Regions from separate parts of the Bradyrhizobium sp. LjRoot220 genome, predicted to be linked through region 2. Evidence: predicted binding sites of a transcription regulator. Region 2 holds the regulator's gene; each other region holds the start of a gene.
What was found. Region 2 encodes LexA, which represses DNA repair genes until DNA is damaged. Its sites were predicted from a motif close to TGTTCNNNNTGTGTTCNG; they were not measured.
Positions count from the first base shown of each region.

Region 1 (2,204 bases), on a different contig from region 2:
GGCCACCTGAATCCGCTGGCGGCACCAATAGTGAGGGACACGCCGGCAGATGGGTTCCCTCCCCCCTTGCGAGGGAGGGTTAGGGAGAGGGGTGCCGCTTGTTCGATTGCCTGACGCATCGCGAAGACAGGACGGGCATCCTCATCCATCGTTCCGTTGAGACATTGTCGCCGGATATCGTCGGCCGGAGCCCGCGGCTTACCCCTCTCCCCAACCCTCCCCCGCAAGGGGGGAGGGAGCCTGGCGAGCGTGCCCACCTCACTTCGCATTCCACCGAAATAGTTTGTCATCCGCCCGCCACCTTCAGGCGCAGCGCCGTGCTGGCGCGGTGATGGGCGTGCGTGATCGCGATCGCCAGCGCGTCGGCGGCGTCGGCGGATCTTGGTTCGGCCTTCGGCAGCAGAATCTTGAGCATCACCGCGATCTGGTTCTTGTCGGCATGTCCGGCACCGACCACGGTCTTCTTGACCTGGTTCGGCGCATATTCGGCGACGGATATGCCGAACATTGCCGGTGCCAGCATGGCGACGCCGCGCGCCTGGCCGAGTTTCAGCGTCGCGACGCCGTCCTTGTTGACAAAGGTCTGTTCGACCGCGGCCTCCACGGGGCGGAAATCGCCGAGCACGGCGGCGAGCCCTTCATGGATCGCCAAGAGCCGGCTCGCCAGCGGCAGGTCGTCCGGCGGCTCCACCGAACCGCAGCCGACGAAGACCAGCCGGTTACCCTCGGTCTCGATCACGCCCCAGCCGGTGCGGCGCAGGCCGGGGTCGATGCCGATGATCCGGACGGGTTGGCGAATCGGGGGAGATGTCATGGCGTAGTGATAACGCCAGAGCGGAGTGAACGAAACATAAAGAGAACGGTCATCCCCTGCCCTGGTGACAAAACCCGATTGTCATCCCCGCGACGGCGGGGATCCAGTACGCCGGGAAACCTGTGATGAATCGCAACAGGCCGGAGTACTGGATCGCCCGGTCAAGCCGGGCGACGACAGCAGTGGGTGGAGCAGCGTAGCGAAGCCCAGTTCACCCGCCCATCTTCGCCATCAGCGCGTCGGACACCTCGAAATTGGCGTAGACGTTCTGCACGTCGTCGTGCTCGTTCAAATGGTCGATCAGCTTCAACAGCTTCTCGCCGGTCTCGTCATCCACCGGAACCGTGTTCTGCGGCTTCCAGGTCAGCGCCGCCTTGCGGGCTTCGCCGAATTTCGCTTCCAGCGCCTTGGCGACCTCGCGAAAGGTTTCCTGCGAGGCGTAGATTTCGTGGCCGTTCTCGCTCGAAATCACGTCATCGGCGCCGGCTTCGATCGCGGCTTCCAGCATCGCGTCGTCGGAGGCGACCTTGGCGTCATATTCGATGATGCCGGTGTGATCGAACATGAAGGCGACCGATCCGGTTTCGCCGAGGTTGCCGCCGGATTTCGTGAAGTAGGAGCGGATGTCGGAGGCCGCGCGGTTACGGTTGTCGGTCAACGCCTCGACGATCACGGCGACGCCGCCGGGGCCATAGCCTTCGTAGCGAATCTCCTCGTAATTCTCGCCGTCGCCGCCGGTCGCCTTCTTCACGGCGCGCTCGATCGAATCCTTCGACATGTTTTCCTGGCGGGCGGAAATGATCGCCGCGCGCAGCCGCGCGTTCATCGCCGGATCGGGCTGGCCCATCTTGGCCGCGACCGTGATTTCGCGCGCCAGCTTGCCGAACAGTTTCGACTTCTGGGCATCCTGCCGCCCCTTGCGGTGCATGATGTTCTTGAATTGGGAATGGCCGGCCATGCGGGGTCTCTTGGATTCGTTCGGGAGCGGATTTTGGATGAAAACGCGGCCTTATAGGCCGGTGGCGGGCCAAAATCAAAGATTCACGGCCGTTTTGGTACTTAAGTAGTGCCCGTATGCCGGAATATGAGGCAGTTGTTAACCATGACTTCATGCCCGGATGAGAGGATGAGCCACCCAAATTCAACTTATAAGAGACACCATGGCCTTCGGTTTGTTTCGAAAGCGAGTGCCGGAAGCGACCGCGCCTGCAGCCGAGCACAAGAATCCGGTAGCGGTAGCCGCGGCGGATGTCGCCGGCGCGGAAGGCGATTCGGCCAAGGAAATCCTCGAGCTGCTCGAACTCGAGCTCGGCGGCATGATCCGCCAGCTCGAGCGCGCGGCCAATTCGGTCGCCGGCGGCGCCGAGGCGACCGCAGCGACGCTGACCAC
Region 1 is NZ_CAXUPS020000007.1:36,570-38,773, reverse strand. It holds gene ruvC (crossover junction endodeoxyribonuclease RuvC) at 287-814, opposite strand; gene ACSQ84_RS25810 (YebC/PmpR family DNA-binding transcriptional regulator) at 1,026-1,772, opposite strand; gene ACSQ84_RS25805 (methyl-accepting chemotaxis protein) at 1,975-2,204, shown strand, end outside.
Region 1: ruvC (crossover junction endodeoxyribonuclease RuvC) is a predicted target of LexA. The motif match lies at 845-862, and genes of this name have one in related genera.

Region 2 (2,204 bases):
TCGGCAATGTCGGGCAATTCGACCAGCGTGAAGGCGGCCTCCGGATATTGCTGCCAGATTGCGAGGTCGTCGGCGGTCACCGTCAGCCAGCCGAACCGGAGCATGTAGCGGCCCGGCTCGGTCACCAGTCCCGCGCGTTGCCAGGTGATTTTGGTGATCATGTTGCTGACCACGTCTCGTTTCCCCCCGGGGCTAGGGCGTTTCCAGCGAAGCTGAAGAAAACGCGTCATACCAACCAACGTCACGCCAGTTTTTGCCGTGTTCTGGGCAATTGTGGGACGAGCGCCTGCGCGCCGCACCCCCTTCGTCATGGCCGGGCATAGCCGTCTGAAGGACGGCGTCGCTTCCGCTCGCCTATGGCCGGCCATCCACGCCTTTCCTCGAGATGAACCAAAGACGTTGATGCCCGGCTCAAGGCCGGGCATGACGACTTGGGGATGAGGAATGACGCCACTGACGGCCGCGAAAGCGGGCCGCGCTCAGTACTTCCGGTACAGCCCGATCAGCTTGCCCTGAATCCGGACCCGGTTCGGCGGCAGGATGCGGACTTCATAGGAGGTGTTGGCGGGCTCGAGCGCGATCGAGGCGCCGCGGCGGCGGAAGCGTTTCAGGGTTGCTTCCTCCTCGTCGATCAGCGCCACCACGATATCGCCGGTGTCGGCGGTTTCGTTGCGCTGGATCAGCGCCATGTCGCCGTCGAGAATGCCGGCGTCGACCATGGAATCGCCGCGTACTTCGAGCGCGTAATGTTCGCCGGAGCCGAGCATGTCAGGTGGTACGCTGATGGTGTGGCTGCGGGTCTGCAGCGCCTCGATCGGCGTACCGGCGGCGATCCGGCCCATCACCGGTACGGCGACCGGGCGCTCGCCATCATCGGCAGCGGGCGCGCTGGCGGCGCGAACCTTGCCGAGCGTGCCCTCGATGACGCTGGGCGTGAAGCCGCGGCGGCCGTTGCCGTTACTGCCGGCAAGCTCGGGCAGCTTGATGACTTCGATGGCGCGCGCGCGGTTGGGCAGGCGGCGGATGAAGCCGCGCTCTTCCAGAGCGGTGATCAGGCGGTGGATGCCGGACTTGGACCTGAGGTCGAGCGCATCCTTCATCTCGTCGAAGGAGGGCGGCACGCCGGCTTCCTTGAGCCGTTCGTTGATGAAACGCAGAAGTTCATACTGTTTGCGCGTAAGCATCTCGAGCAATCCCCCGGTTGGCGCGTCGTAATTCGTGATCTTCAACTTCGTGGTCTTCAACTTCGTGGTCTTCAGTCGCGAGAGGCGTCCCTAAATTCGGAGTCCAAAACTCCCAATTAAAGACACTAGTCCTCGAAACAAATCATGAACGGACACTATATGTTCGATACATGTTCCGCAACCACTTAATTTCAGGTGAACGCGCGCCGACTTCGCCAGACGGCGCCGTTGCGCGGTGCATCATTCCGGCAAGCGCAGGAACTCGCATGGCATCCCCTTCGGCACCGCCGGCGCAAACGGCGGACGGATCAAAAGCGCCCGTGCCGCAGCGAGATTTCCCAGCAGCGAGGAATCCTGGTGGCTCACCGGCACCGCGATCAACGCGCCATCCTGGCGCCGCTCGAGCCGTGCGCGCAGATAGTCTTCGCGCTGGTCGTTGGCGGGAAGATCGCGGCCGAGCAGCGCACTCTCCCGGACGTGATGGACGGTATTTCGGCCCGACAGCGCCCGAATCAGTGGCACCAGAAACAGGAAGCCGCAGACATAGGACGAGACCGGATTGCCGGGCAGGCCGATCACCCGCATCGCGCCGAGCCGTCCGTGCATCATCGGCTTGCCCGGGCGCATCGCGATCCGCCAGAACGCCATCGCGACGCCCTCGGCCTCCAGCGAGCGCTTGACGAGGTCGTGGTCGCCGACGGAGGCGCCGCCCATCGTGATCAGGATGTCGGCGCCCGATGCGCGGGCACGGCGGATGCCGTCGGTGGTCGCATCGATCGTGTCGGCGGCAATGCCGAAATCGATGGTCTCGGCGCCCTCGGCCCGCGCCAGCGCGCGCAGCGCGTAGCCGTTGGAATAGACGATCTGGCCGGGGCCGGGATCGGAACCGGGCATCACCAGTTCGTCGCCGGTGGCCAGCACCGCCACCCTCGGGCGGCGGTGCACGGCGAGCTCCGGATAATTCATGCCGGCGGCGAGTGACAGATCGCGTTCGGTGAGGCGGCTTCCTTTGGTGAGCAG
Region 2 is NZ_CAXUPS020000004.1:184,472-186,675, reverse strand. It holds gene ACSQ84_RS19240 (hypothetical protein) at 1-161, opposite strand, end outside; gene lexA (transcriptional repressor LexA) at 480-1,184, opposite strand; gene ACSQ84_RS19230 (molybdopterin molybdotransferase MoeA) at 1,425-2,204, opposite strand, start outside.

Region 3 (2,204 bases), 120 kb from region 2:
TTGAATCGGCGTATTGATTTATTCAACGACGCGGCGCTCGCGTCTTGGATGACATCGCTTCGGGACCAACGGGAAGCGATCAGGGACTGGGGATTTTGAAATGAAAAAGTTTTTGCTTGGTACGGTTGCACTCGTAGCGTTCGCGGCTCCCGCCGCAGCCGCTGATCTCGCCGCGCGTCCTTACACCAAGGCGCCCCCGATGATCGCTGCAGTCTACGACTGGAGCGGTTTCTACATCGGTATCAACGGCGGCTGGGGTTCGAGCCACAAGTGCTGGGACGTCGTTCCGGTGGCGGGCCCTCTTCTTGCTGAAGGATGTCATGATGCGACCGGCGGCACGGTCGGTGGTCAGATCGGCTATCGCTGGCAGGCGGCTGCATGGGTGTTCGGCGTTGAAGCGCAGGGCAACTGGGCGGACTTTAACGGTTCGCGCGTAAGCCAGCAGTTCATCCTGGTTCCGGGCGATGCGGTTGATCATACCAACGTCCGAAGCTTTGGCCTGTTCACGGGTCAGATCGGTTACGCTTGGAATAACGCCCTGCTCTACGTGAAGGGTGGCGCTGCAGTCACCGAAGATCGGTATGACCATCGCTTCACGGGCACCAACGTGATTTTCGACTCGGCTAAGGAAACCCGCTGGGGCGGCGTCGTCGGCGTCGGCCTCGAGTACGGCTTCGCCCCGAACTGGTCGGCCGCCGTCGAATACGATCACATGTTCATGGGCGACCGCAACGTGGGCTTCGCGACGCCCGCCGGCGTGCTCTCCACGGTCGACCGCATCAGCCAGGACGTCGATCTCGTCACCGTCCGCGTCAACTATCGCTGGGGTGGCCCGGTCGTTGCCAAGTACTGAGTTCGGTACTTAGCTTCGCTGAAATCGGAATAACGAAAGGCCGGCCTCGCGCCGGCCTTTTTGTTTGCGTGCACGCTTCATCCTACAGCGGTTCCGCTGCCATCTGCTGCCATTGCAACTTCCTTGGCAGTTCCTTGACAAGCCCTTGCAAAACAAACCGTTGATGGCTTGCAGCGAGCACTGGAAATCCCGGCCCGTTCTTCCTACGTTCCAGCTTTCTGCCATCGGCGCCCGCTCCGGTCTTGTCCCGGCGATGCGCGCCCAACGTGGCGCGCCTTCACGCGCCTGGAAATGCCGATATGGATGAAGTGCTGAGGGCGAAGCGCCAAACTAACGCCGGCTCGGGAACGCGCGCGATAACAATCCGCGGCGCGCGCGAGCACAATCTGAAAAACATCGACGTCGAGATTCCCCGCGACAAGCTGGCGGTGTTCACCGGCCTGTCCGGCTCGGGAAAATCCTCGCTCGCCTTCGACACCATCTATGCCGAGGGCCAGCGCCGCTACGTCGAGTCGCTGTCCGCCTACGCGCGCCAATTCCTCGAGATGATGCAGAAGCCCGACGTCGACCAGATCGACGGCCTGTCGCCGGCGATCTCGATCGAGCAGAAGACGACGTCGAAAAACCCGCGCTCCACCGTCGGCACCGTCACCGAGATCTACGACTACATGCGCCTGTTGTGGGCGCGCGTCGGCGTGCCCTACTCGCCGGCAACCGGCCTGCCGATCGAAAGCCAGCTGGTGTCGCAGATGGTCGACCGTGTGCTGGCGCTGCCCGAGGGCACGCGGCTCTATCTGCTGGCGCCGGTCGCGCGCGGCCGCAAGGGCGAATACAAGAAAGAGCTCGCCGAATACCTCAAGAAGGGCTTTCAGCGCGTCAAGATCGACGGCAGCTTCTATGAGCTCGCGGATGCGCCCACACTCGACAAGAAATTCCCGCACGACATCGACGTCGTCGTCGACCGCATCGTGGTACGCCCCGACATCGGCCAGCGCCTCGCCGAAAGTTTTGAGACCGCCTTAAAACTCGCCGAGGGGCTGGCGGTGATCGAATACGCCGATGCGCCCGCGGGCGCCGCCGACGAGAAGAAATCCGACAAGAAAACCGCAAAAATCCACGACAAGAGCGGACCGGAACGAATTCTGTTCTCGGAAAAATTCGCCTGCCCGGTGTCCGGCTTCACCATTCCGGAGATCGAGCCCCGGCTGTTCTCGTTCAACAACCCCTATGGCGCCTGCCCGGCCTGCGGCGGCCTCGGCGTCGAGCAGCATATCGACGAGGACCTCGTCATCCCCGACAAGGAGTTGACCCTGCGCAAGGGCGCGATCGCGCCGTGGGCCAAATCGTCCTC
Region 3 is NZ_CAXUPS020000004.1:66,008-68,211, forward strand. It holds gene ACSQ84_RS18665 (outer membrane protein) at 101-853, shown strand; gene uvrA (excinuclease ABC subunit UvrA) at 1,153-2,204, shown strand, end outside.
Region 3: uvrA (excinuclease ABC subunit UvrA) is a predicted target of LexA. The motif match lies at 1,049-1,066, and genes of this name have one in related genera.

Region 4 (2,204 bases), on a different contig from region 2:
TGTCGAAACCCGGATCAGGCGATCCGAGATTTCGGAAAAGTCCTATTCGTCGGCCGGCTCTTCGCCGTCGGCGTCGCGCTCGGGGGGACCGGCGAGAATCTGTTCGGCGATCAGGCCGGAGTTCTGGCGGATCGCCATCTCGATCTTCGCGGTCATGTCGGGGTTGGCCTTGAGGAACGCTTTCGAGTTCTCGCGGCCTTGGCCCAGCCGCTGGCTGTCATAAGAGAACCAGGCGCCGGATTTCTCGACGATGCCGGCCTTGACGCCGAGGTCGAGGATTTCACCCATCTTGGAAACGCCCTCGCCATACATGATGTCGAATTCGACCTGCTTGAACGGCGGCGCCAGCTTGTTCTTCACCACCTTGACGCGGGTGGCGTTGCCGACGACTTCGTCGCGCTCCTTGATCGCACCGATGCGGCGGATGTCGAGGCGAACGGAGGCGTAGAATTTCAGCGCATTACCGCCGGTGGTGGTTTCCGGCGAACCATACATCACACCGATCTTCATGCGGATCTGGTTGATGAAGATCACCATAGTGTTGGATTTGTTGATCGAGGCGGTGAGCTTGCGCAGCGCCTGGCTCATCAGCCGCGCCTGCAGGCCGGGCAGCGCATCGCCCATTTCGCCTTCGAGCTCGGCCTTCGGCACCAAGGCGGCGACGGAATCGACGACCAGCACGTCGACCGCGCCGGAACGCACCAGCGTGTCGCAGATTTCCAGCGCCTGCTCGCCGGTGTCGGGCTGCGAGATCAGGAGTTCGTCGATGTTGACGCCGAGCTTGCGGGCATAGACCGGGTCGAGCGCGTGTTCGGCGTCGATGAAGGCGCAGATGCCGCCCTTCTTCTGGCCTTCCGCCACTGTGTGCAGCGCCAGCGTGGTTTTGCCCGAGGATTCCGGCCCGTAGATTTCGACCACTCGCCCGCGCGGCAGGCCGCCGACGCCGAGCGCGATGTCCAGTCCAAGCGAGCCTGACGATATCGTCTCGATATCCATCGAGCGGTCGTTCTTGCCCAGCTTCATCACCGAACCCTTGCCGAACTGGCGCTCGATCTGCGAGAGCGCGGCGGACAGGGCCTTGGTCTTATCCATGGAGGATCCTTCGACGATACGCAGGGCAGTGGCGGACATTGGTCGTGCTCCTTATGGCGGGGATTCGCTAGCGGGACAAACGGACGGCGAGGATCTCAGGGATTCGATTGACGGTGAGAGCTTGTACCACCTTTGTTCTATGTTCGCAATATGTTCTTTTTTCGAGGCGTTGCCGTCCGCCTTTAACCCCCGGTGTCTTATGCTGAATTTCGAAGTGTCGTAGTTCGCGTTAACGAATGATCTCACCGTGTTTACCCGGTGTTCTCAAAGGCCCGGCACGAGCGGCGTGATTCAAATCATTATAAACCCATTAGGCCCGCGCGATCGGGGAATGGATTGAACACCTTCCCGATTTGCCAGAGGGAAACATTCCCGCAAGCTGCAACGGCGCTATGCCTACTTCGCGGCTTGGCTTCCAAGGCTCAACAGGTCGCCAGAATCATCCGGGTTGCCGGAGATCACGCGCTCCACTGGTAAGGTGGCGGCGGCAGATGCAGCAGCCAACATAAGGGCATCCATTACTGAAACGCTGCACATTGAAACGCGTGCCCGGCGCCGCCTCAGCTATCGTCCGTAATTCTGCCCTTGCCGGCACAGGCCTCACACTTCTCAGGATAAATTCTGTGAGTTGCCAGTACGGGCTGCTTCACCACGGGAAAGCCCGTTCCATTGCAGGCGGCGCACCTATGCTCTCTGATCTTTGGCGTCACGGCTTTCATTTGACCCACCTTTCATCCGGCTCGCTTGGCGGTCCTCGCACACTATGTATGGCGGTGAAACGTGGCCAGCGATTTGCGCCCGTATGATTGCGGAGACCCCGAGCATGCGCATGGGGGCGCACAAGCGCGAGCACCGCAGCGGACCAGCTCCGATCCGCGAATAACGCCAACCGCTTTCTTCGCCAGCACCTTCGGTGGAACGCGGCCACGCGTAGGCCAGATGCCAACCGTGCTGGCCTCCAGGGGCTGGCCCAATTGCCCAATTGCCAGAGTGACGGCCATCACAGCCGCGCATCGCGGGCCGGCCTATCCCTGTCATCGAGGCTGGCGGGAGTGGTCCTGCCCCACAAACAGGAGACAGACATGAGCGAACTCAACAACGAAATCTGCGAA
Region 4 is NZ_CAXUPS020000002.1:293,749-295,952, reverse strand. It holds gene recA (recombinase RecA) at 43-1,131, opposite strand; gene ACSQ84_RS09740 (bacteriocin) at 2,175-2,204, shown strand, end outside.
Region 4: recA (recombinase RecA) is a predicted target of LexA. The motif match lies at 1,233-1,250, and genes of this name have one in related genera.